3 regions of the Brevibacillus sp. AG162 genome follow, and region 2 is predicted to be linked to each of the others. Evidence: riboswitches for the same ligand, from Rfam matches in the RefSeq annotation. Region 2 holds a riboswitch; each other region holds the start of a gene.
The links. A riboswitch is a leader RNA that binds a small molecule or an ion and turns the genes downstream of it on or off. The one in region 2 is predicted to bind cyclic di-AMP.
Positions count from the first base shown of each region.

Region 1 (10,494 bases), on a different contig from region 2:
TAAACGAACGCTGGCATCGTCTGCATCAAATCAAGTACTGGCGTGACCAGATTGCGAAACGTATCGTGTCTCGCGCAATGAATGCCCACCGGAATCCCGATGGCGATCGAAATCATGGTGGCAGTGAGGACGAGTCCCAATGTCTCGATCGTTTCATCCCAGTACCCCAAGTTGTGAATGAGAGAAAGTCCGATAACCGTAAAGACCATGGATGCTTTTCCTGCAAAAACCCATGTGGCGCCCCCTAGCAGCAAGATGAGGATCAGCGAAGGTATCTCTGCCAAAACCGTGGAACAGTAAGTCACCATCGTGGAAATGACGATAGACACCGGATCAAACAATACCCCTTTGTACTGGCCCAGCACCTCCACGAACCCTTCCATCCATTCGCCAATCGGCAGCTTAGGCACGACGTCCATCACTCATCACCTCTGCTCTCTGGTGCTCTTGGACATTGACTTTGCCTACCAGCCCGCCCAACACCGCTCCTTTTACGATGACACCCAACAAACGCTGCTGCTCGCCCACTACCGCAATCGGGACGTGCAGGTCTGCCATCATCGGGAACAAACTGTGCAGACGTGCGTCAGGCGAAACGGTAGGGAGATCGGTATTCATGATCGTCTCCAGCGAATCTCCCGTACCGATCGCGAGTGATACGTCATACGCCGTAATCAAGCCGAGCAGTGTACGCTTTTTGTCCACGACGTACAAGCTGGACACGCCGTTATCCATCATGAGTTGCAGCGCTACTCGCGCCCCTTTGTCAGGCGTAATTGCTTCTGCCCGTTTCATCACATTTTCAGCAACGAGCACCCTGGACAGGTCGGCATCCTCGACGAACTTCCGTACGAACTCATCCGCTGGGTCTGCCATGATTTCTTCCGGGCGGCCGATCTGAATGATCTGTCCGTCCTTCATAAAGGCAATCCGATCGCCCAGCCGCAACGCCTCGTGCAAGTCATGTGTAATGAACAGGATCGTCTTTTTCATCGTCATCTGAAGCTCCAGCAGTTCATCCTGCATGTCTTTTCGAATGAGCGGGTCCAGTGCACTGAACGCTTCGTCCATCAAGAGAATATCTGGATTATTAGCCAACGCCCGCGCCAATCCGACCCGCTGGCGCATCCCTCCACTCAATTGATCCGGGTACGCGTTTTCCCACTCGGTTAATCCAACGAGCGCAAGCGCTTCCCGTGCTTTTTCTTGCCGGAGCCCGGGCGGTACTTGTTGAATCTCCAATCCAAACTCGACGTTTTCCCGTACCGTTCGCTGCGGAAACAGGGCGAAATTTTGGAAAACCATCCCGAGCTTCTTCCTCCGAACCTCGCGCAAGGCTGTCGCCTTCATGTCCACGATCTCTTCGCCATCGATCTCGATGCTTCCGCTCGTTGGGTCAATCAGTCGATTACACAGTCGAATTAACGTTGACTTGCCGCTGCCGGACAGGCCCATGATGACGAAGATTTCACCTTCCTCGACTTCAAAGCTGACCTGATTGACACCGATGGACTGGCCGGTTTGCTTGTAAATTTGTTCTTTCGTTCGTCCTTCTGCCAGCAGCTTCAAGGCTAACTCGGGCTGCTTGCCGAACACTTTTGTCAGTTGATGGACTTTCATTTTGGGCATGGTATCCCCCATCTTTCGTTTTTTTCGTGAATGAAAAAAGCCCGCGAAGTTTCCACACTCCAGCAAAACCAAGCAGGTACGCTTGATTTTTACTTGTGTTGAAAATCCGCAGGCTTACGTAATACCTGGCGTCCATTTTCAGGACTCCCTGTACTCTGTCTTCCTGATTTCGATTGTCAGCGGTTTATGTCTTACCGACTGCCTCCCAGCGATCCACACCATTCCCTTCGTCTGTATCGCGTAAGCTGCTCGTCGGTATTTCCATAAAAAATAGGCCGATACATGATTCTTCTCCAGAACAAAGGTCCTAAAGAAAAAGCCTGCATCGGCCTATCACACGCCCGCAAGGAATCTCCTTATTGCGTATTATATGCCTAGACTTTATCCATCCATGACCTTCCCTGCTTTGGCCGACGAGGTTAGCTGACGGGTAGGATGGCAGAGAAGACATTTTCTCATCCCTCCTGATCACTCAGGATTAACCCCAAAAGATTGGTTCCCCCGCTTCCGAGAATCTCGGAACTAGGCCGTATGTGTTGTTTCTTATTTGAATGGTGATTGTGATTTGAATTATACGCTCGCTTCCAGTTATTGTGAACGTTCGTTTAGCACAGTTTTAACTCGATTCTGTTTTTCTTTATGAGTCGGATTGGATTAGCTGTTCGTTGCTTATTCGATTGAAAGATTAGTGCGTTATACTCGCTGTTGTGGTGGGGAGGAAACAGGAGAAAACGCTCAGATTCTTGGAACCCCTGCACGGGAGCATGGGATGCCCGGCTCCGTGAAAAAAAGAGAAACCGCGTCCAAAGATCTTCGCTTATTTCTCCTGTTTCCTCTACGAGCTGTTGGGAGTCTACATGCTTTTTAAAGACCGCTTGAATGCTGTTTTCAAGATGAAGAAAAAAGCAGCGTGGGAAGAAGAACATTTCCAGTCCTAGCGCTTCTGGAGCCCAACCAAGCGGAGAAATGAATGGCGGGGGTTTTCAGCTTCAACCTCTGCGAATACATCTTCGAAACTCTACTTTTGAAGCGCTCCCGACATTCATTTCGGAGCGGACAGTCTAACCCCTTGCGGGGCGTAGGCCGAAGCGTAGACTGGAAATGGGCTTCTTCCCCTCCACTACAGCCACTTCCTACCACGAAAGCAAAAAGCTCCCGCCTCATTGAATCAGGCAGGAGCTTTGCTTTTCAAAGACACGATGATTATACGACGTCGTAGCCTTGGTCTTCGATTGCTTCTTTTACTGCATCGAGAGTCAAGTCGCTCTCGTTGTAGGAAACCTCAACCTTTTTTTCAGCCAGGTTCACTTTGCCTTCAGCACCCAGTTCTTTCAATGTGTTCTCGATGCGCGCTACGCATTTGTTGCAAGACATGCCTTCTACGTTCAATGTGATATTTGTCATGATCAATCTCTCCTTAAATGATAATTGTATAGGTAAGGCGGACAAAGCCGCTTGTTACTGTTGTTACAGCTTTACTCGTTGCAGTCTCAGTGCGTTGAGTACAACGGATACGGAGCTGAAGGCCATTGCGGCACCGGCAAGCCATGGAGCGAGGAAGCCGATTGCGGCAATCGGGATGCCCAAGGTGTTGTAGGCCAATGCCCAGAACAGGTTTTGCTTGATGTTGCGGATGGTGAGTTTGCTCATCTCGATGGCGTCTGCGACACTGGTCAGTTCGCCGCGCATCAGGGTAATATCGGCTGCTTCCATCGCCACATCTGTACCTGTACCGATTGCCATTCCGACGTCAGCGGTAGCGAGTGCAGGAGCATCGTTGATACCATCGCCGACCATCGCGACTTTTTTGCCTTGTTCTTGCAGTTTTTTCACTTCTGCGGCTTTGCCTTCGGGCAGGACTTCTGCGATGACGTGATCGATTCCTGCTTCACGGGCAATGGCCTCGGCAGTTTGACGGTTGTCACCGGTCATCATGATCACAGTCAATCCCATTGCTTTCATGCGCTGAACAGCTTGCTTGGAGGTTGGTTTGATCGTATCCGCTACGGCAATCAAGCCAGCGAGCTTGCCTTCGACGACTGCGAGCATCGCTGTTTTACCAGAGCGCTCCAGTTCCAGCATGGTATCAGATACTGCTTGGTACGAAATTTGATGTTTTTCCAGCAAGCGGCGGGTACCGACGAGTACTTCTTTGCCAGAGACGGTTGCCCGGATACCGAAACCAGGAATGGCTTCAAATGAACCAGTATCGGACAGGGTGATTCCTTTATCTGCAATTCCTCTAACGATGGCTTGAGCCAATGGGTGCTCGGAGTTTTTCTCAGCGGCACCGACCAAAGAGAGCAGCTCTTGCTCTTCGATATCAATGGCAATGACGTCTGTCAGTTCTGGCTCGCCTTTGGTTACAGTCCCTGTTTTATCGAGGACGATCGTATCCAGGTGGTGAGCCGTCTCCAGATGCTCCCCGCCTTTGAACAGGATGCCCAGCTCAGCTGCGCGTCCAGAACCCGCCATGATCGAGGTCGGTGTAGCCAAACCGAGGGCGCACGGGCAAGCGATTACGAGTACAGCAATTGCTTTTTCCAAAGCCTCACCGAAGTTGCCAGGTATAACGAAGAAGTACCAGATCAAGAAGGTAAGAATAGCAATCCCTACGACGATTGGGACAAAAATCCCAGAGATACTGTCAGCTACGCGTTGAATTGGTGCTTTTGTTCCTTGTGCTTCTTCCACTACTTTAATGATTTGCGCCAGAGCCGTTTCTTTTCCGACTTTGGTTGCTTGAACCTTCAAGAAGCCGTTTTTGTTCAAAGTGGCCCCGATGACGGTATCGCCTGCGGCTTTATCCACCGGAATGCTTTCACCAGTCAGCATGGACTCATCAACAGCGGACTGTCCTTCCATGACGATGCCATCGACAGGTACTTTATCGCCCGGCTTCACGTGAACGACGTCGCCCAGTCTCACTTCTTCTACAGGAATGGTCATTTCGACGCCATCCCGTACGACTACTGCTGTTTTTGCTTGCAAGCCCATCAGCTTGCGGATCGCTTCCGAAGAGCGTCCTTTCGCCTTCATCTCAAACAGTTTACCCAACACGATCAAGGTGATCAGTACCGCACTGGTCTCAAAGTACAGCTCTAGCATGTGGCCGCCATGAGCACCGATGGAGTCGATCGCTACCCACAGGCTGTAGAAATAAGCGGCCGAGGTACCGAGAGCAACCAGCACATCCATGTTGGCACTCTTGTTGCGAAGGGCTTTGAAAGCTCCCACGTAAAACTGTGCTCCGATGATGAATTGTACGGGTGTTGCTAATGCGAGCTGTACCCACGGATTCATCAAGATTTCAGGCAGCCAGATAAACGAGGTGAAGGAAAAGTGGCTCACCATCGACCAAAGCAGCGGGAGCGACAGAATCGCGGAAATCCAGAACTTGCGGGTCTGACGTTTAATTTCTTCCTGGCGACGATCTACTTTTTCTTCTTCTTTTCCTTCTTCCTTGCGAGTCGCCTGATACCCGAGCTTTTCTACCTTTTGAATAATGTCCGTCACACTTACCTGCGATGAATCGTACTCGACAGTGGCTGTTTCCATCGCCAAGTTCACGTTTGCCTTCAGAACCCCGGCTGTTTTGTTCAAGCCTTTCTCGATCCGTGTGGAGCAGGCCGCACATGTCATTCCCGAGATGTTTAGCTCCACCTTGTCAGTAATGACTCCATAGCCGAGCGATTCAATTTTGGAGCGGATGTCGTCGATGTTCGTTTTCGTTGGATCGAAGACGACTGTGGATTTTTCCAAAGCCAGATTGACGTTGGCGGTTTCCACTCCCTCCATTTTTCCCAAGCCCTTTTCGATGCGCAGTGCACAAGCTGCGCAAGTCATCCCTGAGATTGCGACTGTTGCCTCTGCTGTTTTGGTACTCATTCTAATCCCTCCAAATACCCTATAGGGGTATATTTTATCGTATCGTTTCCCTTACGTTGTTTCCTGATCACACCTTTACTATACAATACCCCCTCAGGGTATATCAAGTACTTTTTTCAATTTTTTTCTAAATGGGCTTTTAAGTGCTGAAAACACAGGGAGATCTTAACGGCAATGTCATCCCCCAGCTTTACACCGTTAAAAGAAGGATGTGACTAACAGCTAATTACTTACGTATTAGTTCAGAGTAAGATCATTCAGAAACAAATAGCTTTAAGGAGATTAAATGATGGAAACGAAATCACGGAAAGTCATTTTAGTTGGCACCATATGCTATACGATTTTAATTTTATTTTTTATGTTCTTTGCGTTTAACAGGCTCGACGGTGCAACTAGTGTAGATGGATACACCTTTATCCTTGTTCCAGAAGGAGTACCACTTAAATTTCCAGAACTAAATTATTCATGGATTGTTGATTTTGGAAACATTGCTGCTTTTATCCCTTTTGGAATACTGTTTCCCCTGTTGTATCGTGTACGATTTGGGAAGTTCATATCCTTGTTTGTCTTAGCGATTCTCGTTCTAGAAACTTTTCAGGCTTTAACCTATCTTGGTAGCTTTGATGTAAATGATGTGATATCCAATACATTAGGTGCAGCGATTGGCTATGTTGCCTATCGAGTTGGATTTTCTTCAAACATTTCTTATAAAAAGCTCATGGCTTCAGCTCTAACTATTGTTGTACTTATAATGGGAATCATGGTGGTCTCTGAAATCCTCAAAAAAAGAGAAGGCCCTATTCAGTCATTAACGGTTATGAAAGAAATGACAGGAACGACACCAATGACTGAGAACCTCCCAAGCTTCACCGTAGCAGGTGAGCGAATAGAGCCGAAAATGAACGTGTATAGCAGTGAAGGTGAATCCACCAAAACTTACAACTATATTCTGGGGAACAAAGAAAATGTCTGGCTTTCTTTCTATTTCGGCATTCCCGACAATGGAGACGCTAAGGGTGAAGCCAAAATCATCGTAGATGGACAAGAAATATCTCAGTTAAACGAACAATCCTATCAAGGGGCAGAAGCTTTAAAGGAGATGCCTTTTAACGAGGTAAACGAAATTACCATTATCGTTTCCGGAAACGCTAAGCTGTGGGATGTTGGAATCCGTGGAATGCAACATTGGTGGGAGTGAGTAAAATAAACGAAACGAGCCTTAGAAGCGATTCTAGAGGCTCGTTTTTCTTTGACTATTTTGTTGTTCAGAAAAGCAATTAGTCGATCTTCGCTCTCTCTTATTTACCTTGATTCGCTTCTTTCTGATAAGCCACCGCGATTTTTGCAGCTACTTCAGCATTGTGCTTCACTAGCGCGATGTTCGTTGCCAAGCTCTTACCTTCTGTCAGCTTTTTCACTTTATCGAGCATGAATGGCGTTACCTGTTTCCCTGCAATGTTGTTTTCTTTTGCTTCTGCGAGTGCTTTCTGGATCACAGCCTCGATTTCCTGGTGGTTGAGTGCATCTGATTCTGGTACTGGGTTCGCGATAATCATACCGCCTTTGAGGCCGAGATCCCATTTGGTGTTCATCATCTTACCGACTTCTTCTGGTGTATCGATGCGCATGTCTACGCCAAATCCGCTTTCGCGAGCGAAGAAGGATGGGAATTCATCCGTGCGGTAGCCTACAACTGGTACACCTTGTGTTTCCAAATATTCGAGTGTGCGGCCGATATCGAGGATCGATTTCGCGCCTGCGCATACTACAGCGACATCTGTTTGCGCCAGCTCAGTCAGGTCAGCAGATACGTCCCAAGTGATTTCGCCTTCACGGTGTACCCCGCCGATACCGCCAGTTGCAAACATGTGGATGCCAGCCATCTCAGCTGCGATCATGGTAGCGGCTACTGTAGTCGCACCGATTTTACCGCTAGCCAAAATGTAAGCAAAGTCGCGACGGCTTACTTTTGCTACATTTTTGTTCGTCGCAAACTCTTCCAGCTCGCTGTCAGTCAAGCCGATTTTGATTTTGCCGTCCATGATCCCGATCGTAGCTGGTACAGCACCGTTGTCGCGAATGATTTGCTCTACTTCTTTTGCCATTTCAATGTTTTGCGGGTATGGCATACCGTGCGAAATAATCGTCGTCTCCAGCGCAACTACCGGCAGGTTGTTCTCCAGTGCGTGGCGTACTTCCTCAGTAAAGGTCAAATATTGTTTCATCTCTTATCGCTCCTTTTCGAATTGTTCTACGGCCAGTTCCAATTGTTCTGCTTTTAATAGAGGAGATACGGACTGCTCTGTTTGCAATGTCAGAGCGGATGCTGCCAATCCAAGGCGGCACGCTCTCTGGAAAGACTCTCCGTTTACAATGCCATACAAGAGTCCCGACGCGAACGCATCTCCTGCACCTGTTACATCTACTACTTGCGTTGGATACGGAGACATATGCTCCTCGACGTCCTCGGATTGATAGTAAATGCCTTCTTCACCCAAGGTCACGATGACGTGCTTGACGCCTCGTTCCCTGATCTTGCGGCAAGCCTCGGCGCATTCTTCGATCGTCGTGATCTTTATGCCAGCCATCAGCTCGGCTTCTTCGCGATTCGGCAAAATCGCTTCTACTCCGTCCAATTGCTGTGGGAGCTTCTTTGCTTTAATGGAAGAGACCGGGTCAACGAAGAGCAGGATGTTTTCTTCCCGGCATCGTTCGATGATGTAGGCCAAGCAGTCCGCCGGAATGTTTGTATCGATGAAAACCACGTGGGCTGCTGCAATGTGCGACCATTTTTCCGCGAACATCTCCGGTGTAAGCGCATCGTAAATATCCATGTTCGCCAAGGAAACAACCATCTCGCCATCGATATCGAGAAGCGCCGTATACGTTCCCGTCCGCTGTGTAGGCAGTCGCCACACTTGGCTGATGTGCACCCCGTGTTTTTTCGTCTCCTGCAAGAGCCATTCGCCTTCCTTGTCCTCACCAATGCTGGTGATGAGGGACGTATTGCAGCCAAGACGACCGAGGTTCTCCGCGATATTCCGTGCCACCCCTCCACACGATTCCATAATCGTTACGGGATTGGATGAGTGTAGACGCACCTGTTGCTTGCCACGTGCTTTGCGGTCTAGGTTGGCCCCACCAATACAAGCAATCATTCCTTCATCACGAAGTACATAAGCCCGTCCTTTGATTTCCCCGCGTTTGGTCAACTGTGCGATGTAGCCAGCTACCGCTGAACGTGAGATGCCAATCAGATCAGCCAGCTCTTGTTGCGTGATAAAAGGATTTTGCCGGATATGATGAAGGATCTGCATGTCTTTTTCCACGGTCATCCTCCTTTCTTCTGTTTCGCTTTCACAGCTCGTTTACAAACAAAAGTTTATCACTAAGACAACTGTTTGTACAGGCGTTTTCATTTTATTTTTTATCTCAATTTGACAAATCTGAATATGATCATGTAGGATTATCTTAAATTCAAGATATCCAAGTTTCGATGTAAAGGAGGGTCCATATGTCTGACAAATCACTGCGAAATGATCCCCTCGATCTTTTTGTAGTTTTATCGAGGTCATACAACTGGGTTACCGCTCACTCCAATCGTCACATTCGCGAGCATGGACTTAATCCAACTGAATTCGGGGTACTAGAGGTATTATTTCATAAAGGTCCTCAACCATTGCAGCAAATTGGCGAAAAAATATTGATCTCCAGCGGAAACATCACATACGTTGTGGACAAACTCGAGAAGAAGCAACTGCTCATTCGCAAGCCCTGTTCGGAAGACCGCCGCGTCATTTTTGCGGAACTCACGGAAAAAGGGCATCAATTTTTGTCTGAAATCTTCCCCCCTCATCAACGTGCCATTGAGAAAGCGATGGAAGGTCTCACACTAGAAGAACAGCGTCAAGCAATCGAGCTGCTAAAAAAGCTGGGACGCACTGCTCAGGCTACTTATTAGATGAGCAGTCCCCGCTCTTCACCACAATCGTTTCAAAAAAGTGTTGACAAAAGATCTGATACGTAATAATCTTAAAATCAAGATTTACACATTAAAAGTTAGTGACTTACTAATCGGAAGGGGAATATGATTTTCATGAGTAAAGTACTTTTTATCAAAGCAAACGATCGCCCAGTTGAGCAGGCTACCAGTGTAAAGCTGTACGAAGCTTTCACCAAAGCATACAGAGAAACACATCCAAACGACGAAATCGTTGAGCTGGATCTGTTTGCTGAAAACCTCCCTTATTACGGGAACGACATGCTGACTGCTATGTGGAAAGCAGGAAACGGCATCGAGCTGTCTGCTGATGAGCAAAAACGTGCCGACTTGGTTAACAAATACCTGAACCAGTTTACAGAAGCAGACAAAATCGTATTTGCTTTCCCTATGTGGAACTTCACTGTTCCTGCTGTTCTGCACTCCTATATGGATTACCTCTCCCAAGCAGGCAAAACATTCAAGTACACAGCTGAAGGTCCAGTTGGTCTGATGGGCGACAAAAAAGTAGCGCTGTTGAGCGCACGCGGTGGCGTTTATTCCGAAGGGCCTATGGCTGAAATCGAAATGGCAAACAAATACGTTCGCACGCTCCTCGGCTTCTGGGGCATCAGCAATGTATCGGAAGTGATTGTAGAAGGTCACAACCAATTCCAAGACAAAGCAGCTGAGCTTGTTGCAGCTGGTGTAGAAAAAGCAGCAAAACTGGCGGAATCCTTCTAAGGCCCGCCAGCCTTTTTGGACAATATCTTAAATTAAAGATACACTAATTAAAAACAATTAAGGAGAGATGAAAAGTGTTGGATACTGGATTATTGTTGATTCGTTTGGTCATCGGTTTGACGTTTGCAGGTCATGGTGCGCAGAAACTGTTTGGCTGGTTTGGCGGTTATGGTTTGAAAGGAACCGGCGGCTGGCTGGAGTCTATCGGAGTGAAACCTGGCGTAGCGATGGCCTTTGTGGCTGGATTGTCTGAG
Region 1 covers NZ_VFNO01000012.1:157,094-167,587, forward strand. Annotated here, with positions in the region: gene FB479_RS26665 (ABC transporter permease) at 1-419, opposite strand, end outside; gene FB479_RS26670 (quaternary amine ABC transporter ATP-binding protein) at 403-1,629, opposite strand; cyclic di-AMP (ydaO/yuaA leader) riboswitch at 2,022-2,168, opposite strand; gene FB479_RS26680 (copper ion binding protein) at 2,833-3,033, opposite strand; gene FB479_RS26685 (heavy metal translocating P-type ATPase) at 3,097-5,517, opposite strand; gene FB479_RS26690 (VanZ family protein) at 5,804-6,715, shown strand; gene FB479_RS26695 (pseudouridine-5'-phosphate glycosidase) at 6,816-7,742, opposite strand; gene FB479_RS26700 (carbohydrate kinase) at 7,746-8,846, opposite strand; gene FB479_RS26705 (MarR family winged helix-turn-helix transcriptional regulator) at 9,032-9,478, shown strand; gene FB479_RS26710 (FMN-dependent NADH-azoreductase) at 9,614-10,240, shown strand; gene FB479_RS26715 (DoxX family protein) at 10,315-10,494, shown strand, end outside.
Region 1: it holds a riboswitch for cyclic di-AMP, as region 2 does, so the genes downstream of both, FB479_RS26670 (quaternary amine ABC transporter ATP-binding protein) here and FB479_RS24560 (CAP domain-containing protein) in region 2, are expected to answer to the same signal.

Region 2 (10,494 bases):
ACCAGCCGGACTTGAGCTCGATACTTACCATGGCAAGGCATGGATCAGCATTATCCCGTTTTTGCTGAGTGGCGTGCGTTTGCGTCGGATGCCATCCGTACCATTCACGACGACTTTCCCTGAAATCAATGTGCGGACGTATGTGAAGGCAAAAGGGAAGACGGGTGTGTATTTTCTTTCGCTGGATACGTCAAATCCGCTAGTAATCAAGATTGCGAGATTTTGGTACCGACTGCCTTATTATTCGGCCCAAATGGCTTTTCATCGCCAAGGGGATCGGATCGATTTTACCTCTCGACGTCTATCTGGTCTACCTCAGTCTCCCTGGTTCGAAGGCAGCTATCAGCCTCACGCTGACAGATTTTTCGCCAAAGAGGGAACGCTGATGCATTGGCTGACAGAGCGATACACGCTCTTTTGCACGTGTAACAGAACGAAGCAAATTATGTATGCAGACGTGGTGCATGAGCCGTGGCAGCTACAGGAGACAGCCTTTCATATTCGTGAAAACTCGATGACCGCAAACCTGTCAATTCCACTCACGGATTCTCCGCATCTAGCACTGTATTCACGTGGGGTACAAAGTCTGGTTTGGCCGATTCGCAGTTTAGCGGATCTATCTTCGGATCAGGGAGGTTATTCGTGACTGATACCTGTCCAAAGGGTATCAGTCTTTTTCGATTTGAGGCTTGCCAGACTGACTTTTGGTCGGTAAGATGGGAGGTAGCGCTTTTTTTCGTAAAACAGGAAGGATCTGGTATTTGATTATGGCTCGAAAAGAACGAATTGGTGAGTTGGATCTGATCCGGGCCTTTGCATTCTTGGCTGTGGTTTATCAGCATGTCATTGGTGTGTATATCCGTGAGCCGGGACTGACAGAGCAGGTGTCGATCGTCTACGGAATGTTGTTTCATTTGCTAAAATTCGCGGTACCAGCATTCATTTTCATCACGGGTCTTGTTTTGTTTTACAACTACGCCGAAAAAGTAAACTATATTTCCTTCACGCGTAAGCGGATAACGGAGATTTTGGTTCCGTATGGTATTTGGTCAGTGGTGTATCTTTACTTGATGGAGAGACCCTTGGGTGAGGGAGCGGCGTTCGTCTGGAATATATGCAAAAATTTCCTGACAGGGACATCCTCGTATCATCTGTGGTTCGTCGTGATGATTTTTCAGTTTTATCTTTTGTATCCGTTTTGGCAAAGAGTATTTGAACTTTTTCGCAGATTCGTGACAAGTCGCTTGCGTCTTGTTATCGCTCTTGGTGTGACTGGATTGGTTTATGGGGCCCTGATGTGGTTTTCAGCGCGGTACATTCCGGCGCACGGTTTCCGTTTCGATATGAATGGACTTGATACGTACTTCATCAAATACCGCGATCGAAATGCATTCTATTATTTCTATTACTTTTTGTTCGGTGGCCTGGTCGCCTTCACGTTGCCTGCATTTCGTGCCATCCTGAAAAGATACTGGCAATGGATCATCGTTTCAGTTGGTGCCCTGTATGCAGTCATTGGCTATGAACTTTTCCGTGATTCAGGGCAAGGTCAGATCAATTTAAACGTCGCGACATCTTTGAAACCGTCCATGTTCCTCTATACAATGGCTTGCTTATTGGCTGTGTACGCTCTTTGCCTATGGATGAGCAAAAAGCAGTCAAAATGGATACATTGGCTAGGACTCCTTGGGAAGTATTCGTATGGAGCTTATTTAATTCATGCGCTAATTTTGACTTACTTGATGAAGGTTTTACGCGAGCTTCAGCTTTTTCACATGGGCGTGTGGGGAAGTATGGCAGCATTCGTTTTGTGCTCTATTCTTTCTTTTGCCATATCATATGGGCTGGGAAAACTGCCGTTTGGTTCCTGGCTGGTGGGGGCAGCAGAGAAAAAGACAAAAAAGATTCCGTCCTCTCAAAAAGAATGGCAAAACGCAGGTTAATCGAAAGCAGCTTGGCCAGATGAAGAGAATAGTAGGAGGATGAAGGGAGAAGCGAGTCATCATGCTGTTTGCTTACATTCAGTTAGCCTTGGCTATGGCCCTGGTAGGAAGCAACATCTCCATCGGAAAAGAAATTGTTTTCCATGTTCCTGTGTTTTTGTTTTCGGAGCTGCGCTTTTTGCTTGCGATCATCATCCTATTGCCGCTGCTGGCTATGCGTGGAGAATGGAAAACGTCCTGGAGCCGTGAGGAAGGCAAGGTGTTATTCTGGCAGTCGTTTTTTGGCGTGTTGCTGTTTAGTATTTGCATGCTGTACGGCGTTCAATGGACGACTGCTACTGCAGCCGGTATCATTACGAGTACGGTACCAGCCTGCATCGCTTTGTTTTCGTTTTGGATTCTCAAGGAAAAATTACACGCCAACAGCTTAGTGGCAATCGGTTTTTCAGTAGGCGGCATCGGGTTCATTACGTTCACAGGAAGCGGAGGGGAGCAAAACTGGGTAAGCATGCTTGGCAATTTGCTCGTATTTTTTGCAGTCGTCAGCGAAGCGCTCTTCACGATTTTCGCCAAAAGACTTTCTGGGAAAATTACACCTTTTCAAATGACGGCTGCGATTAATGTCATCAGCTTTGTCTTGTTTCTTCCGTTTGCGATCTGGGAAAGCTTGCGGTTTGATTGGAGTGCCGTACCTGCAAATGTATGGTGGCTTCTTGTGTACTATGCGTTTACGGCCAGCGTCTTATCCTTTTTTCTCTGGTACAAAGGAGTGGAGAAGGTGGAGGCTTCCAAAGCGGGCTTGTTCACCGGTATGATGCCGATAAGTGCTGCTCTCGTGGCTGTCTTTTTCTTGAACGAAGCATTTACTTGGATGCACGGAATGGGGATGCTTCTGGTGCTAGCTTCCATTTTTATCGGGACACAGCAGCCTCGTCGTATACGTTCGTCAGTTGAAAGCTAATAGAAATAGCATGATGGAAAGATCTCGGAAACCCTCGCATGTATACTTCTTGGGTATCCGAGTCTTTTTTTTGAAAGAAAACGAAAAGCGCCCTGACACGAGGTCAAGACGCTTTCGCAATAGAGCTAGTTACATTTATTTGGTCAATGCATTTTCCAAATCTTTTACACCGCTGTAGACTAATTCGAACAAGTCCGCAATGTTCTCTTCTTCAATGCAAGAGAAAGCAATGCGCAAATCGGTTTGACCGAGAGCGATTGTACCGACGCCGTACTGTTCCAGCAAATGCTGGCGCAATGTTTCTGCTTCAACAGTCTTTAGCTTGAGGCACATGAAGTAGCCAGAGTTGAATGGATAGTAGGTCCACACGTCATCGTATTTACCGCTGTCGAGCACTTCCTTGGTGCGGTTGGCGCGGCCTTTCATGATATCGAATTTCTCCTGCTTCTGTGCTTTGTACTCCGGAGCAGTGATTGCTTGCAGGACAAACGTTTGGGAAGGATGGGATCCGCTGGAAAGAGTCGCGCGGATGATTCCCATTGTCTTCTGCTCCAAAGCGCTGAGCAAGTCGCTGGATGGAGATGCATACGTAATGAAGCCAACACGGAAGCCCCATACGTAATCCTCTTTGGTAGCCCCATCTACTTTTACAGGCAGAATACGCGGGTGAACGTCACACAGGCTAGCGAAGAGAGATTCGTGCATGGAATCCTCAAAGAACAGGCCGAAGTACGCGTCATCTGTCACCGCAACAATGTTGATTCCCGCTTCAGCGCCTTCTTTGAGTGCAGCGACGATTTGTTTTCCTTCCTCTGGACCTGGTGTATAGCCAGTTGGGTTATTCGGGAAGTTGAGTACGACGATGGCTTTCCCTTTGTCTTTTTGCGCGAGAATCGCATCACGCAAAGCAGCAGCATTAAACTCCATCTCGTCGTTATACAATGGGTAGTAGACCATTTCCGCACCACGGCGGATCGAAAAAGTGAGCTCGTAGTTTTCCCAGTTTTTGTCCGGGATGATGACACTGTCGCCGCTGTCAGCGAACAAGTCAGACACGATGCTCAGTCCATGCGTCAATGCGTTTGTAACGATTGGGTTACTAAACGTATGATTAGCCAGTGCAGGCTGTTCCTCGATCATTTTTTTACGCCATGCTGCACGCAGCTCAGGCTTTCCTGCTGGGGGAGCATATTCGTAAATGTCTTTTGGCTGGTAAGCAGACAGGTTATCCTGGATGACCTTAAGATGCATCGGTTGACCGTTTTCCAGTGCAATCCCGATGGTTGCGTTGTACTTTTTCGCTTTTGCTTTCGCTTCTGCCGACTGGCTGAGAATCCCCTCTTTTGGGAAATAAATCAGCTTGGCGATATTGGAAAGCATTTCATACACGTGCGGGTTTTCCCGTTGGATGGTTTCGTTCAGCGTTGATGCCAATGAATGCATGGTAGCCTCCCTCTTCATTTACAAACATCTTTCTTTACCAATAAAGATAGCGTATCTACATGCATTTGTCACCCTTGCCCAGCGGGATATTTCAGATTTTACGAGGTTTCTTTTGACAGCGAGGACCTGATTTGCTACCTTGAAATCGAAAACTGAGTGAATGCGGGAGGGAGAAGAAAATGGCTGAACGCATGATCGTTCGCCTGGGGGACCCTGTCTTGCGTGAAACTTCAAAAAGAGTACCAACCATTACTCCACAGGTTGAAAAGATTTTGGATGATATGGCCCAAACGATTTACGCGGCGAAAGGTCGAGCAGGTTTGTCTGCGATCCAGATTGGCATCTCGAAGCGCTTAGTTGTGATGGATTGCGGTAGCGGCTTGATTGAACTGATCAATCCGGTGTTGATTGAAAAATCAGGTGAGCAGGTAGGGGAAGAAGCTTGTCTTTCGATACCGGGTGTTTTTGGAATCGTTCGTCGGGCGAATTATGTCAAAGTTCAGACGTTGAACCGCCAAGGAGAAACCAAAACAATCGAAGCCGAAGAATTCCTTGCTCGGTGTATTCAGCACGAGATGGACCATTTGGAAGGAATATTGTTTATTGATCATACGGAAGAGCTCTACTATGTAAAAACAGGAAAGAAACTGAATCGCAAGGATCTGCACCGTATACAGGTTGCAAGTAGAAAAAAATGGTGGAAATAAACGGAGCATAAACAGCAAGGAGATTAACTCATGAAGCGTTGGAGTATTATGGTAACAGGCTTTGGAACAGTAGGACAGCAGGTAGCCAGACTGCTGGAGCAGAGACGGGAGCGGTACCGCGAGCTATATCAAGCGGATGTCAGACTCGTGGGAATCGTTCGTTCGGCTTCCGGCCTCTATGATGAGAACGGAATCGATTCAGGAATATGGGAAGACTATGCTCATACCAAACAAGCATGGGACCCATCATGGAACGCGCTGGAATTTATCAAGTCAGATCAAGCGGAAGTGCTCATCGAGGCTGGTCCATCTGAAAAAGAGGGAGGACCCGGCCTGACTTATATTCGTTATGCGTTGGAGAATGCCATGCATGCGATCGCGATTTCAAAAGGCGCGCTTGTTGTCGATTATGCTGGCTTAGCCGCTTTAGCCAAAAAACATGGCGTCGCGTTGAAAGTGAGTGGAGCAACAGCAGCAGCTCTGCCGACGATCGATCTTTTGCAGTATAATCTGGCAGGCTGTGAAGTAAAACGAGTCGAAGGCATTTTTACAGGAACGACTAACTTCGTGCTCACAAAAATGATGGAAGAGGGGCTCAGCTGTGCGGAAGCTGTCGAGTTGGCTCAGAAGATGGGGATTGCCGAGCCAGAGCCTTCTTACGATATCGATGGTTGGGATACAGCTTCGAAGCTTACGATCTTGGCAAACGCCGCTTTTGGCGCGCAAGTAAAACTGCTCGATGTCGCACGCGCAAGTATTCGCGAAATAACCTCGTTACAAATCGAGACGTGGAAAAAGCATTCGAAGATTCCCAAGCTGATCGGAACCATCCAAAAGGAAGCGAATGGCGCGGTTTCTGTCGCAGTTGAGCTTTGTGCAGTGGATCTTACCCACCCTTTTGCATCTGTATCAGGTACGACAAAAGCCATACGGGTAGTAACAGATGTCATGGGGGATTTATTGGTCGTTGGAGGAAAATCAGATCCTGTCGCGGCAGCAGCGGCTGCCTTGAAAGACCTTGAACATATCATTAGCAGATAGGTTCATTTGCATGTGCTTCCAGTGTTCCTTAGGAATGAGTCGTTTACAACAGCGAGCATAATAGAGATGCACCACCAAAAACGGCGAGGGGGCCATACGGATGAATCAATCGTCTGATGTCAATGCCGAGCTGCAGCAAGTATCTGCTTACCCAACCAAGCAAGAAATGAATCAAAAGGACGTTGCTTTGTTACATGAGCAGGAGGACAACTGCTGTACCCCCAAAAAGCAGGCGACAGAAGCGCAGCGGAAGTAACGTCTACACGAAAAAAGCCGGGTCTCGATTACGAGACACCGGCTTTTCGTTTATCTTGCAGTGTGTTCTATCCGATAAATTCTTGTACCCAGTAGCCATTTGTGAAGCCTACACCAATTTTTGTGAACGCAGGGTTCATAATATTTTGGCGGTGGCCTTCACTGTTCATCCATTGTGTCATCACTTCTTGAGGACTGCGTTGACCCATGGCGATATTCTCACCTGCAGTCGAGTACTGGATGCCAAATTGCTTCATCATATCAAATGGCGAACCGTACGTTGGGCTGTTGTGGTCAAAATAGTTGTTTGCAGACATATCTTGTGCTTTTGCCAACGCTACTTTGGACAGTGCTGCGTCCATTTGAACAGGCTTGAGACCTGCTTTTGCACGTTCTTGGTTTACCAAATCCGCGACTTGTTTCGCAAAATCACCAGCTTTTGCTTGATCCGCTTGATTTACTGGAGCAGCAGGCTGAGTGACGTTATTGCTAGGTTGCGCTGGTGCAGCATGAACTGGTGCTGGTTGAACCGGAGTTGGTTGTACCGGCTTTGCAGGTTGCATCGGCGTCATTGGCTGTTGTACTGGCATTGGTTGTCCAGGGGCAAAGCCTTGTTTTTGTTGATAGAAGTTCCAAAATGGTTGGGAATTTGGAGCTTTTTGGAATTGTGGCATATAATATTGGAACTGTCCGCCAGGAACAGGACAAGTAGAAGCAGCCGAAGCAGAAGTAGCGAAGCCTGTTAGAGCCAAGCCCAGACCAAGAGTCATCGCGATTGTAACAGAACCAAAACGTTTCATTAAACAAATCTCTCCTTTTTTTTGCCTACGAGGTTAGTTGTCGGATTCGGATTGAGGAAACAACCCTACGCCAGTTCGGCGATTCACCCCAATGTGGAATAGCTCATCCACAAAAAAGTCCCCCGCACTTCCTTTTCAGTAGGAAGTCTCGGCTTATTTCGTTTGGCATGAACAACGATATCAGACAATCCCAATCGAAATAAAGGAGTAATATATGGCAAATAGCTGGAAGCGTTGATGCATTAGGCTCATTTCGCTTCGTTTGATTGTTCCTTCCATGCGGTTATGCCGCCTACCAATGCATTTGCTTGAAAACCATGCTCACGTAGCAGAGCGGCAGCCTTTTGAGCTTTGTTACCTGTTGTACATACGGTAACGATCTGTACATTTTTCGCAAGTTTTTCGGTTTCTTCATCGAACGGCTTGTCCTGTTCTTTCATAAGAAGATAGGGAACGTTACGAGTCGGTGCATTTTCATGAACGAGGCTGCCGGTTATAAATTTTTCGGCGTCGCGTACGTCCAATAAAAGTACGGGCACTTTCTGTTTGAGCATTTCTGATAATTGAATGGTTGTTAACGTATGATTTTGCAATGAAATCCCTCCCAATGTTATTGTAACAGAGAACAGCTTCGCCCAGAATAAGGGAGAACTGTTGCTTTTATTGGACAACCATGGTAGAATGAGGTTGCTACTTGAAAAATTGATACCTAACATTCATCGAGGTGTATGCTGATGGATAACATTTTTGAATCCCCGATTCACACTGGCGCGGTCATCGGAGCCGCAAGGATGGAAGAGAGGAAGGGCTTTCATTGTTTTAGGTTTTCAAAAGGTTTTGTTTTTAATCTTGCAGTTCCGTCCTATGACATTCGCATAGTTGCTGAGTAGGTAAATTTCACATATCATGAAGGCGTATCATAGCACATGATCTGGTATTTCTTCATGATATGTGAGCTTTATTTGCTTCGGTAAATATGACTAGCATATTCAAATTGAATTTTTGGAGGTTTTTTTAAATGCAAACGAACGGAACAGTAAAATGGTTTAACGCAGAAAAAGGTTTCGGTTTCATTCAAGTAGAAGGCGGAGACGATGTATTCGTACACTTCAGCGCAATCCAAGGTGACGGTTTCAAAACTTTGGACGAAGGTCAAAAAGTTCAATTCAACATCGTTCAAGGCAACCGTGGCCCACAAGCTGAGAACGTAGTAAAACTGTAAGTCTCCTTTTAAAAGAAACTGTCCTTTCGAGGGCAGTTTCTTTTTGTCTTAGGACGTGGAAGCAAATAGGCGTTGGGTTCGTCCCCAGCGCCTTTTCCTGCTTGGGAATGGATTAAAAAAGGAACTATGGCTTCCCACCATAATTCCTTATTCTCTTCCTACAAAATATTTAAATACAAGTGTCGATTTCGATCGTTTGGAATTGACTGTCAAGAACGGTAAGACCAACAACTTGACCGCCGCCGATAGAAGTACGGCCATAAGTGGTGAGAAGGACATTTCCGTTGTTTTCTGCAACGGTAAGGCGAACTTCATAGTGGTTGGATGCGGTGACCAGCGCATTGAAAGCAGTGCGAGTATTCGCTGGGATAAATTGCGTGATGTCAAGCAAGGTGCTAACTGGATTGGTTTGCGTAACTGCAGTACCCCAGCTCAATACTTGCACACGTACTTCTACATCTTCTGTGTTCAGATTGACCAGGTCAAGGTGAGCGGTGAGAGCAACAGAGAGGTTGTTTTGCAAAATACCAGTCGTTCTCACAGTATTTCGTTTTGGGCGTCTGTTGCTTCTTCTTTCATTACCGCCTTGATCGTCGTCGTATTCGATTTCAGACATCCATGTTCACTCCATTCTTGTGTAATCTAGTGGGACAATAATACGATATTGTTTCTTGTCTTGATTTGTAACGGCGAACGTAAGGGGACGAGTACCTATTTTTGATAGAGGATGGTGGGGGTTTTGGGAGAAACGCCTGTATGTAAACAACTAGACTATGCGGCTCGCTTTGATTGGGGATATGAAGGGGTGGAACAGGTCGGGGCAGCTTCGGATATGATCGTCATTATCGATGTGCTCTCCTTCAGTACATGTGTCGATATCGTAACGGGACGCGGTGGTATCGTCTATCCTTATCAAGTAAAGGATGAGTCAGCTGTAGCATTCGCCAAACAAAAAGCAGCGCTGCTTGCTGGGAAACGTGGAGAACCAATCTCCCTTTCACCTGCTTGTCTGAAAACGATACCGCTGAGAAGTAGGTTGGTGTTACCCTCGCCAAATGGATCGACCTGCACCGTGTTGGCAAAGAAAACAGGGGCGAAGGTAATCGCTGCATGCATGCGAAATGCGCCATCTGTCGCCAGGTACATACAGCAGCAGAAAGGAACCGTAACGGTCATTGCTTGCGGTGAACGGTGGGGGAATGGAGCATTGCGACCCGCTATTGAGGATATGATAGCGGCAGGTGCATTGCTTCACGAATTGGAGGGATATCGATTGTCACCAGAGGCCGAAATAGCGGTGGCTGCCTTTCGATCGGCACAAGGTCATATTCCCGCTTACTTGCAGAAATGTGCTTCCGGCCAAGAACTGATCAGCATGGGGTACCCGGAAGATGTCGCACTTGCAGCACAATGGAATCGGAGCTGCACGGTTCCAGTCCTGAACAATGATTTTGCTTACGAAGCGATTTAATCTTTTCGCATAAAGAATCCCTCATTCGGTAACCATGGTTATGAACCATACATGAGAAAAACTGGACAGGGAGGATTCATATGGATGACAATAGCAAGTCCATCGACCAATCAGAAGAAAATATCCTGACGAATCGTCAAGGCCATCCGATCACAGACAACCAGAACTTGCGGACAGTTGGAAATCGCGGACCAACCGTTCTGGAGAATTACGACTTTCTTGAAAAAATCACACATTTTGATCGGGAGAAAACACCTGAGCGTGTCGTGCATAGCCGTGGTGCAGGAGCACATGGCTATTTTGAAGCGTATGGAACCGTAGGGAATGAGCCGATTTCTACGTACACGAGGGCAAAGCTGTTTTCGGAGCGAGGGAAAAAAACGCCTGTGTTTGTGCGGTTTTCTACGGTTATTCATGGGACACATTCGCCCGAGACATTGCGCGATCCACGTGGATTTGCCGTGAAGTTTTATACAGAGGACGGGAACTGGGATCTGGTTGGCAACAACCTTAAAGTTTTTTTCATTCGGGATGCGATGAAGTTTCCTGATCTTGTCCATGCGTTCAAGCCTGATCCAGTGACAAACATTCAAGATGTGGAACGGATCTTTGACTTCATCTCGAACACGCCAGAGGCCATGCATATGATTA
Region 2 covers NZ_VFNO01000010.1:120,401-130,894, reverse strand. Annotated here, with positions in the region: gene FB479_RS24590 (YqjF family protein) at 1-646, shown strand, start outside; gene FB479_RS24585 (acyltransferase) at 768-1,943, shown strand; gene FB479_RS24580 (DMT family transporter) at 2,005-2,904, shown strand; gene FB479_RS24575 (aminotransferase class I/II-fold pyridoxal phosphate-dependent enzyme) at 3,040-4,347, opposite strand; gene def (peptide deformylase) at 4,527-5,054, shown strand; gene FB479_RS24565 (homoserine dehydrogenase) at 5,085-6,095, shown strand; gene FB479_RS30640 (hypothetical protein) at 6,196-6,351, shown strand; gene FB479_RS24560 (CAP domain-containing protein) at 6,419-7,150, opposite strand; cyclic di-AMP (ydaO/yuaA leader) riboswitch at 7,158-7,314, opposite strand; gene FB479_RS24555 (rhodanese-like domain-containing protein) at 7,399-7,743, opposite strand; gene FB479_RS24550 (cold-shock protein) at 8,169-8,372, shown strand; gene FB479_RS24545 (hypothetical protein) at 8,542-8,988, opposite strand; gene FB479_RS24540 (2-phosphosulfolactate phosphatase) at 9,103-9,843, shown strand; gene FB479_RS24535 (catalase) at 9,924-10,494, shown strand, end outside.

Region 3 (10,494 bases), on a different contig from region 2:
AAGCTGCCGACAGTCGAGGATCTTCCCCAGCTGAAGTATACAAATCTCATTGTACAGGAAACGCTGAGGCTCTATCCTGCGGCCTGGACGATTAACCGGGAAGTCGTCGAAGAGGTTGAGATCGGCGGTCACACGTACAAGCCTGGCGAAACATTGATGATGAGCCAATATGTCATGCACCGCAATCCACGCTATTATGAGCAGCCTGAACAATTCATTCCAGAGCGTTTTGACAGCGATCTCTTAAAAAGAAACCCAGCTTATGCTTATTTTCCGTTTGGCGGTGGGCCGCGTGTTTGTATCGGGAACAACTTTGCTTTGATGGAGGCAGCTTTGCTATTGGCGACGATCGCACAGCGATATCGACTACGACTGGCTGAACCGAATCAGGCAGTGGAGCCCGAGCCGTTGGTCACCTTGCGTCCCAAGAACGGACTGCCGATGCGTTTGGAAAAGAGATAGAAAAAAATGGAAAGAGGAGGCAAAAAAAGAGGCATCTTATCACTACGGTTTCGCCGATTGTGTCAGATACCGAACTGGGGGTTATTTATCACTGAAAGCAACATGCTTACAAAAATTATTTTACTAGTAAAATATAAAGAAATAATTAACTGAGAATAAATCTATATAAAGTAAGGGTAGCTTGTGAAAGCTACCCGTGGAAGAAGGGGATGGTGAAGGAGAAACTGCTTCCCATTCCCAGTTCACTGTTTACCATCAGATCACCGCCGTGAAGCCGGACGATGCTCTTGCAAATCGTTAAGCCTAAGCCTGTACCTCCACTGTTGCGATTTCGTGATTTTTCCGCCCGATAAAACTTGGTGAAAATCTTCGGCAAGTCTTCAGAGGCGATTCCTTCTCCCTTGTCGATCACAGTAAAAAGGACATGTCCTTCTCGTTGATCACATGTAAGGTAAATGGAGCCATCCGGTTTGTTGTAGTGAATGGCGTTGTTCAACAAATTTTCCATGACGCGGCGCAGCTTGGTCTCATCCGCTTCGATGTGTAGTTCATTGGAGATGCGCAGCTTCCATTGAAAGGTAAGGCCTGCCTCTTTGATTCTTGGCAAATAGTCCTCGATGATTCCTCTCAAGAAGCCTTTGACATGAATGCGGTTAATGTTGAGTCGGACTTCGGAGCTTTGAGTGGTGAAGTCCTGCAACTCATCCAGCAGCTTTTCCAAGTCCGTCGTTTTTAGCTCGATTTTGCTCATCTGTTTCTGTATTTTGGTCATATCCGTCACTCGACCAGAGCCGATATATGACGCATACCCTTTGATCGTGGTGAGAGGTGTGCGGAAGTCGTGGGCGATCGAAGCAATCATTTCGGCCTGTCTTTCTTCCGCTAAGCGAAGCTCATCCACCATTTCCCCGAAATATCGAAAGAGTTCCCCAAATTCATCATGCGAGCGATACGTAAATGTAACCAGCCGCTTCCCTTCCTGGATTTCTTGGGTGACGCGCGATAATTCGTTCACGGGTCGTAGTATCCAGCGAACGAACAAAGCGAGTAGAACCAATCCCACCAGACTAATGCTTCCGTAAATAAACCAAAGCATCATGGAAACCCCTGTTGTCGCCATCATGTCGTAATCATCTGTATAGAAATAAACAACGATCTCCCCTGTACGCGGTGGCTCCTGCTGAAAATGGTACTCAGCTACGACTTTGAGGTCACTTTGCTTGGAAGAATCGCCACGGTTTGATGAGGAGGGAGAAGGCATTTTCAAATTATAGGCGCGTGATGTTTTGCTGTAGATGGTGTTTCCATTGGCATCCTTCACGAGCATGCGATACATCACGTCGTCTGGCAACTGCTTTTCAAGCTCCAAGCGTTCGATTGGGTCCTTGAAATTACTGACGAGAAGCAGTTGATTGAGCATGACCTTCTCTGCGGCTTCCTTCTCAGCCTGGTACTGATTATGACGATCATTTTTGAGTTGACCGACAATAATGTCTTGAAAAACAAATTTGAACAACAAGATGTTGAGTGTGATCAAGGCAATGAAGGAGAGAAAAATTTTATTGCGCAAGCTCATTTAAAGCTTCTCCCCGATAAATACGTAGCCTGTCCCCCATTGAGTTTTAATGAACTGACGCTCTGTTTCCAGCTTTTCACGGAGGTTTTTGATATGGACGGTCACTGTATTGAGCGAGCCATAACCATATCCCCAGACACGGTCATAGATTTGCTCTCTTGTAAAGACGATGCCCGCGTTTTCTGCGAGGAAGGTGAGCAGTTGAAATTCTTTTGTAGAGAGCTCTATTTTTTGATTGCATACATAAACGGAATACGTTTCTTTATGAATTTCCAGGTCCTTGAATTTTAAAACCGTAATCGGAGAGGAAGCTGTTTCTTTCTCAGGCTGCTCTTCGGTATGCTTGCGAATGCGCTCATAGCGGCGCAGGTGAGCACGAATGCGAGCGAGCAGCTCTTCTGTATCAAAAGGCTTCGTGATGTAGTCGTCTGCGCCGATTTCGAAGCCGACTACCTTATCTACCGCTTTTCCTTTTGCACTGAGAAACAGTATAGGCAAATCCCACTCACGGCGAATTTGAGAGCAGAGCTCGTAGCCACTCATGTTGGGCATCATAATATCCAAAAGGATCAGGTTGGGCCGCTCTCCTTGGCTGAGCAGCGAGAGTGCATCTTCTCCGCTTTCTGCGGAAGAAACGGTGAAGCCCTCGTTCTCCAAAATGTCTTCTAGCAGTTCAATAATCTCCAGATTGTCATCGACAATTAAAATGTGATCTTTCACCGGAACAACCCCCAGTTACTTCTATTAATAAGGAATGCCATTCAAAGAATGGGTCTTGTCTATCATAACATGCTTTGACCTGATCAGGGGAAGAAACCCCGTAAGTTATTAAGTTGTTCTAATATGTGAGGGCACCTCTTTAGACCAGGTACTAAATTTCGTCAGAAAAAGCCAGAGACGATGTGTCCCTGGCTTTTATTATTTTGCCGAACGACTATTTTTGAGCTGGTTTTTCCGGCAACGATGCAGCTTGCACCGCTTTTTCCTTTTTCGGAGTTTCTGCTTTCGCTAGAACAGGAACGCTGAGACGCTTGGCGCCTACATAACGCTTGCTCCAGTAGTATGGATCGTTCAACTTGGTGTTGACGACTCCACGACCAGATTCCGAGTGCACGAATGTGCCGTCTCCAATGTAGATACCCACGTGAGAAATGCTGCGACCGTTCGTATTGAAGAACACGAGATCGCCTGGCTGCAAATCTTTTCTGGCTACCTCTGTACCTAATTCGTACTGAGAAGCAGAATTGTGAGGCAGGTCTACACCTAACGCATCAAATACGTAGCGCGTGAAACCGGAGCAGTCAAAGCCCTTTTTGGACGAGCCGGAAGATTTGTAAGGGGTACCGTACAAGTTGCTGACTACTTCACTCAGAGTATTCTCCTCAGCAGCTTGTGCAGCGCCTGCCCCCATAGCAAGCAATCCAGCCATAAATAAAGATAAAACCACCTTGCGCAAAAGAAACTGCTCCCTTCGTGAGCCTACGAGGTTAGCTGAAGGGTTCGGTCGAAAGGACGCCCTAGGCTGCTAGGAGTAGCAACCATTCACCCCAAAAACATGGTTCCCCCGTTTCCGCCAAGCGGAATTCGGCTATTTTTCGATGTTTTTTTACACGCACTCTTACGAAGATTCTACGCCAATCCTTTTTTTCCTTCTTTTTCATCTGCTCGTTCACATATTCGTCACATAAATGCCGTCAAATGCTGTAACGTTTTCGTTCGACAGTGCAAGCCGCCTTTCGACGCAGGCTTGTTCTGCCTTACGGGACAGCTCGTCCGATTAGGGCAGGAAATTGTCTCCGTCCAAGGACGGAGGGAAAAACCAACCGCACGCCCGTTATGGGAAGCCTATACCGAGGGCTACAATAAGGGCATAACGTTCCACAAGCACCACATGCAAAACGAATGGAGGTAAGCGAGTAATGAGCGAACGGTCTGGCAAAGTTCTACTCGGGCTGGTTCTGCTGCTAGTCGGTGGGTTGGTTCTTCTAGATCTGGTGGGTATCGATATCGGAGACTTGCTCGGGTTCATCATTCCCGGCGTGATTATGATATACGGTGCCAAAAAGATTATGGGACAAACCGGTTCACGCTTTTGGGGAATCCTAGTCTTCCTATTCGGGTTCCTGATGTTGATTGGCAAGCTTGACCTACTGTTTCACGCGCTTCTGGCTATTGGGGTGATTTATCTGGGATATCGCTTACTGCGTCCCAGCCAAGAACCTAAACAAGCGCCACCTGCTTGGGAGCGTGAATGGGCCCAAAAAGTATTAAAGGAAGATACGCTAGACGCTTGGGAGAGAAACGTAACCAAACGGTCATGACCGTTTTGGTAACCGTAATAACACTGTGTCGCAAGAGTCTTTTGGATGAACAATATGATGTGATATGATGAGGAGGAAAAAATAATGAGTATCTTTAAACGTTTGCGTGACCTGACAGTAGCTTCGGTGAATGATGCATTGGATTCAATGGAAGATCCGGTAGTGATGCTGAATCAATATATGCGTGACATGGAAGTAGAAATCGGACAAGTTGAAGTAGCGGTTGCCCGTCAGGTTGCACTGGAAAAGAAATTCCGTCAGCAATTGGACGAAGCCAATGCTCTGATCGAAAAACGCGATCGACAAGTCAAGCTCGCCTTGACTGAGGGAGAAGACGAGTTGGCTCGTCGAGCACTCGCTGACAAGAAGCAGTACGAGGGACGTGCAGCGGAATACGAAGCTCTCTACCTGTCGGCATCCGAGGCAGCTACGCAAATGCGCGAGAAGCTGGCTGAGCTGAAGGAAGAGTTCTATAAAATGCGTGCGAAAAGGTTCACACTGATGGCACGTGCACAAGTAGCTCGTACACAAAAGCAAGTCAATCAAGCAGTTGTCGGTATCGGCAATCAGTCCGCAGGCCGTGGCTTCGCCCGCATGGAAGAAAAAGTCATGCGCATGGAAGCAGAAGCGCAAATGAGTGGGCAATGGCGCCAAACGAACCGCGCTTGGGAGAACGCTTTGTCTGATCTGGAAAAGGATGATCTCGATGCAGAACTTGCCAGCATCAAAGCATCCATTAAAGAAGCAAAAACACCAGTAGCCAAACCAGTACAATCCTAATTCGACAGGAACTGGGGGACTAGGTGTAGAATAGATTGTGTCAATTCGGCAGCCTGTGTACATCAGGCTGCTTTTCCCCTAGGAGGTACGATTCTTGCAGGACTTCTTGGTCTTTTTGCGACGGTTTATCGCTGAGCCTGGACGCGTCGGTAGTATAATCCCCAGCTCTCGTTTTTTATGTGAGCAAATGTTGAAAAGCGTCGATTGGGCTTCAACCGATGTGATCCTGGAGCTGGGACCTGGTACAGGGGCATTTACCCAAACGATCTATCAGCGCTTGCGTCCCGGCACACAGTACGTGCTTGTGGAACGAGATTCCCATTTTCGCTCTATGCTTCAATCACGTTTTCCCGATCTTCCTATCAGGGAGGAAGCGACTAAACTTAGGTCTTACTTGGAGGAGCAGAACCTTGAAGGTGCAGATGTCATTGTCTCAGGTCTGCCATTCGCCAATTTTCCACAAGAGCAGCGGGCAGCAATTCTGGACGAAGTTCAATCTGTACTGAAGCCAGGGGGCCTATTTATTACATTCCAATATTCGCTACAACTCCAAGCTGAGTTGCAGGGTCGTTTTCCCTGGGTTAAGATCGACTTTACCCTGTTGAACATTCCGCCTGCATTCATCTATACATGTCGTAATGGTCAAAGTGAAAACGATCAGCATGGGGCGTGAGAGAGGAGACTTTTGTGAAACTGTCCCGTTTGCACAAAATGGTGGCTGGTATCCTGATTATTTTTACAGGAATCGGCCTTTTGTTAGATAGTTTGGGTATCATTTCGTTCGGTCTGTTTGATCTGTGGCCGATGGTGCTTATTTATTTCGGCCTTCGTTTGTGGGGGCAGAAAAATCGGATTGGCGGAGGGATTCTATTCTCCCTGGGGACCATCATCATGATGGACATGTGGTTTGGTGTCGGGATTGATGATTTATTCCAGTTTGCTGTGCCAATCGTGTTTATTTATTTCGGGTTTCAGTTGATTCGGGGCAAGAACAGCAAACGAGATCAACGTGTCAATCAACCATTGGGCGATAGGGGGACCCCATCTGCTGCGGAGACGATTGTGACAAGTGAGGCGAGTGTTCCGAGTGACGTGAAGGTTTCAACAGAGGAACGCCCTTGGCTAGACAGCTGGCACAACTGGAAGCATGTTGGTGGCAAAATTCCTCATCACGAAAGAATGACTTCTTCACCTGATGACACGTTGCCAAAAGATTCCCGCAGTTCTCTGATTGGAGATTATCACCTGACCTCGGGGCGTTTTGAACTGAATCACTTGCATGTCTGGCATGGAATCGGGGACGTTGTGATTGATCTTTCCCGGGCAGTGTTGATGCGGGATGAGGCGCTTCTTGTCGTAGAGGGCTGGGTAGGCGATGTGACGATTTATGTGCCTGTCGATCTTCCTGTATCGGTAACGGCAGGGTTGAGTATTGGAGACCTGGAGGTGCTAAGCCACCGTCAGGGAGGTATCAATCGCAGTGTTAAGATCCGTTCTGATCAGTATGATGAAGCATTGCAAAAAGTAAACTTGCATATCTCGCTGCTTGTCGGCGATATAAAAGTCAAGTACATCTAGGAGGTACTGGCGAATGCGTCGACAGCGATTGGCAAGTATTCAGTGGCAATACGTGCGCTATGGCATGTTACTGGCCGTCAGTGCAGTTACTGCCGCGTTTATTTGTTTCTTTTGGCTATACTTTTTATGGAAAGATCACCCCGGGATTCATCGGTGGTACAACGAACTGATCAGCGACCGCAACCTCGTGTGGTGGCTTGAAGAATATATAGGCATCAATCTGCCTGCCGATCCAGAGGGCTTGATTCAGCTTGCTGCTTTTGTTGTTTCTTTACCTGCAGGTGTCTTAGTGGCATTGATCATTTCCTATATCATCGGCAATTTGTTGAAAAAGAGACTCAGTGTACTGTGGGAAGCTGCCATGAAGCTTGGGCGCGGGATGCTGTCGTATCGGGTTCCTGAATTGGGCGTCGATGAAGTCGGCGAATTAGGATGGCAGATCAATCGCTTGGCTTCACAATGGGAAGAGCAAGTGGCATCCTTGCAGCGGCTGTCGAACCACAATGCGGCTCTCGCAGAACAATTGAAGCATGCAGCGGTAACAGAGGAGCGTCAGAGATTGGCGAGAGAACTGCATGATGCAGTCAGCCAGCAGCTGTTCGCCATCGCCATGACGACTGCGGCGATGAAGCGGCTTGTAGAAAAAAATCCTCAACGTGCAGCCCAGCAGATTGAATTGGTCGAAGAGATGGCAGCTGCTGCACAAGCGGAGATGAGGGCATTGCTCTTGCATCTTCGCCCGGCTACGTTACAAAACAAGTCATTGAAGGAAGCCATTCTGGAACTTTTAGATGAGCTAACGCGTAAAAATACCATGCAGCTGACTTGGGAGATCGAAGACGTCGAAGGCTTGCCGAGTGGAATCGAGGATCATTTGTTCCGCATTTTGCAGGAGTCCTTGTCCAATACATTGCGGCATGCTAGAGCCACGCAGATCACAGTGAAGCTGTTTACGCTGCAAGAGCAGGTTCGCCTGCGAGTAACGGATGACGGTGTTGGTTTTGATCCGGATGGGGAGAAAATGACGTCCTACGGTTTGCGCAGCATGCAAGAGCGCGTAGCAGAGGTCGGAGGCTCCATGGAGATTTATTCGGCGATTGGGAAGGGGACGCAAATTGAGGTGCGTATTCCTCTAATGTCACAGACGGAACGGGAAGGGTGAAGGCTCAGTGATTCGGGTACTACTGGTAGATGATCACGAAATGGTTCGGATGGGTCTGGCTGCTTATTTGTCTACAGAGGACGATATTGAAGTCGTAGCAGAGGCAGGCAGTGGAGAAGAAGGGGTGCGAATGACGCAAGAGCTGCGCCCAGATGTCGTTCTGATGGATTTAGTTATGGAGGGCATCGGCGGTGTGGAAGCGACTAGGCGTATTCGTGAAAGCTGTCCATCCAGTAAGGTCATTGTCCTGACCAGCTTTATTGATGACGAAAAGGTATATCCGGTCATTGAAGCGGGGGCATTCAGCTACTTGCTGAAGACTTCGCGTGCAGCCGAGATTGCAAAGGCAATTCGCTCTGCTGCGGCGGGTGAGCCAGTTCTGGAATCGAGGGTAGCAGGAAAAATCATGGCCCGTTTCCGTCACGGTCAAGAGTCCCATCCCCATGAGCAACTGACGCCGCGCGAGTTGGAGGTTTTGAAGCTGATCGGCCAGGGCAAGTCCAACCAGGAGATTGCTGATGAGCTGATTATCGGGATCAAAACAGTCAAGACACATGTCAGCAACATTCTTGCCAAGCTGAACGTGGAGGATCGCACGCAAGCGGCCATTTACGTGCATACGCATAGCTTAGGCTAATCACATAGCATCATGTATAGGTAAACGCGCCAAAAAGCTCCTCAGTAATCAGGGGCTCTTTCGCGCGTTTACTTGTTTAAACAGTTTTCTTGTACACAAACCGTGAGTTTTTTTCGCAGATGTGGTAAAGATAGTAAGTAACGAATGAGAGATAACGGAAAGGAGGGACGGGCTATGAGGCACAAACCTCAAACACGCTCCAAGGTGCTTTCGGCTGACAATGGTGTGGATATCGTTGGCGATGTTCACGGCTGTTACGACGAATTTATAGAATTGCTCAAACGCTTGGGATATGAACAAACCCCAGACGGTACATATCGCCATCCCCACGGCCGAAAGCTCCTTTCCCTCGGTGATATCACGAGTCGTGGACCTTGCTCAATCAAAATGCTGCAATTTTTTCACCATCATGTCACGGCTGGCCTGGCTGAGATGGTGGATAGTAACCACGGGTGGAAAGTAGCCCGCTGGTTGGATGGCAGACCAGTGACATTGGCTCACGGAGATGAAAAGGTAGAAGAGGAGATTCGGCTGTATCAGCAAGAATACGGACCGAAGAAGGCCTCCTTGCTGCGTGAGCAGAGCCGTAGATTGCTATTTTCTTCTCCTTCGCACATGATCATCAAACGGAATGAAAAAATAGTAGCGGTCGCCGTTCATGCGGGGATTCGCGATGATTACATAGGGATGGATTCGCCTGCGGTCTACACGTTTTGCCGATATGGCGATGTGGCGGGGACGGGACCGGATGGGCGCCCGATCCGCAGAGAATGGGCAAAAGAGCGAAAAGTGACTTCGCCCATAATCGTTTGGGGACATGATCCGCATCCAGAACCCAAACGAAAAAATGGCACCATCAACATCGACCAAGGATGTGTGTTCGGCGGAATGCTAACCGCCTACCGCTACCCAGAGGACGAATTGGTGAGTGTGCCAGCAAAAAGAAACTACTCGGGTTTAACGGATACGCCGCTGACCCGTTTTAAGGCAAACGATTAAACTGAGACGTTACATTTTGAGCTTTTCGAATAAACGCTTCAGGATGACAGCATGTGCCCAGAGCGGCAGAGGTTGGTCAGGCTGCTGACGCCATTGTTCGTCTGTTAAAAAGCCTTGATCATACAGCCAATTGACGGCTTCTTGCTTCCAATCAGGCACATTCCCTCCGCCGTTTCCAGGAGAAGTGGTAGGAGCAAGGGTCGGTGCTGCAGTAGGTTTTGGAGTCGAAGTAGGAGTCGTGGGGGGCTGGTAGGGAAGTTTAGCATACGTGCAAAATGCCCGGACTACGCCTTCTGCGAGATCTCGCCAATCCTGCTGTAGTTTATTTGCGTCCAAAGCATTGTCTGCAAAGCCATACTCGACGATAACCGTCTCCACGCTGCCAGTTTCCCGGTGCATAAAGTAGTAATCGAGTCGTGGATTATCTGGCAGTGTCCGAGTAAAAATGCGTCGATTCGGCATCCCTTCCGCTGCCAGGGCATCCTGGATCAATTGGGGAAAGGTTGGGGAGCCATAAATCGAGTAAATGACCTCGGAGCCTCGGCCGCCGCCTGAGTTAATATGGTTCGATATACAATAGCGAGCACCGCTGTTTCGAACCAGAGTAGTCCGAGCCTCACTTGTCAGAGTCACATCGGTTGTCCGTGTGATAGCGACAGGAATATTTAGTGCCAAAAAGCGATTATATTGGTAGAGCGATATTTGCAAATTCATATCTTTCTCGGTGAATTGCGTGTTGTTTCCTCCCCCTGGATCGCTGCCACCGTGTCCAGCGTCCAGAATCACAATTGGAGCCATAGTTGTTTCACCTCTTGCTATCAGAATATGCTTGAGACAAAGATATGGTTGAGGGCAGTGTTCTCATTTTCCAAGTTTTCTAATCACAATTTACAGAAGATAGCCCAACTATGGTACAATAAAAGAGTTCTTAATTACGTATAGAGGATGGTAATGTATTGATGGCTTGGTACAACTGGGT
Region 3 covers NZ_VFNO01000009.1:54,156-64,649, reverse strand. Annotated here, with positions in the region: gene FB479_RS23140 (cytochrome P450) at 1-462, shown strand, start outside; gene FB479_RS23135 (sensor histidine kinase) at 653-2,038, opposite strand; gene FB479_RS23130 (response regulator transcription factor) at 2,039-2,758, opposite strand; gene FB479_RS23125 (C40 family peptidase) at 2,973-3,494, opposite strand; cyclic di-AMP (ydaO/yuaA leader) riboswitch at 3,499-3,638, opposite strand; gene FB479_RS23120 (LiaF transmembrane domain-containing protein) at 3,958-4,359, shown strand; gene FB479_RS23115 (PspA/IM30 family protein) at 4,444-5,139, shown strand; gene FB479_RS23110 (class I SAM-dependent methyltransferase) at 5,234-5,812, shown strand; gene liaF (cell wall-active antibiotics response protein LiaF) at 5,827-6,717, shown strand; gene FB479_RS23100 (HAMP domain-containing sensor histidine kinase) at 6,731-7,879, shown strand; gene FB479_RS23095 (response regulator) at 7,887-8,516, shown strand; gene prpE (bis(5'-nucleosyl)-tetraphosphatase PrpE) at 8,691-9,515, shown strand; gene FB479_RS23085 (N-acetylmuramoyl-L-alanine amidase family protein) at 9,525-10,313, opposite strand; gene FB479_RS23080 (YneF family protein) at 10,475-10,494, shown strand, end outside.
Region 3: it holds a riboswitch for cyclic di-AMP, as region 2 does, so the genes downstream of both, FB479_RS23125 (C40 family peptidase) here and FB479_RS24560 (CAP domain-containing protein) in region 2, are expected to answer to the same signal.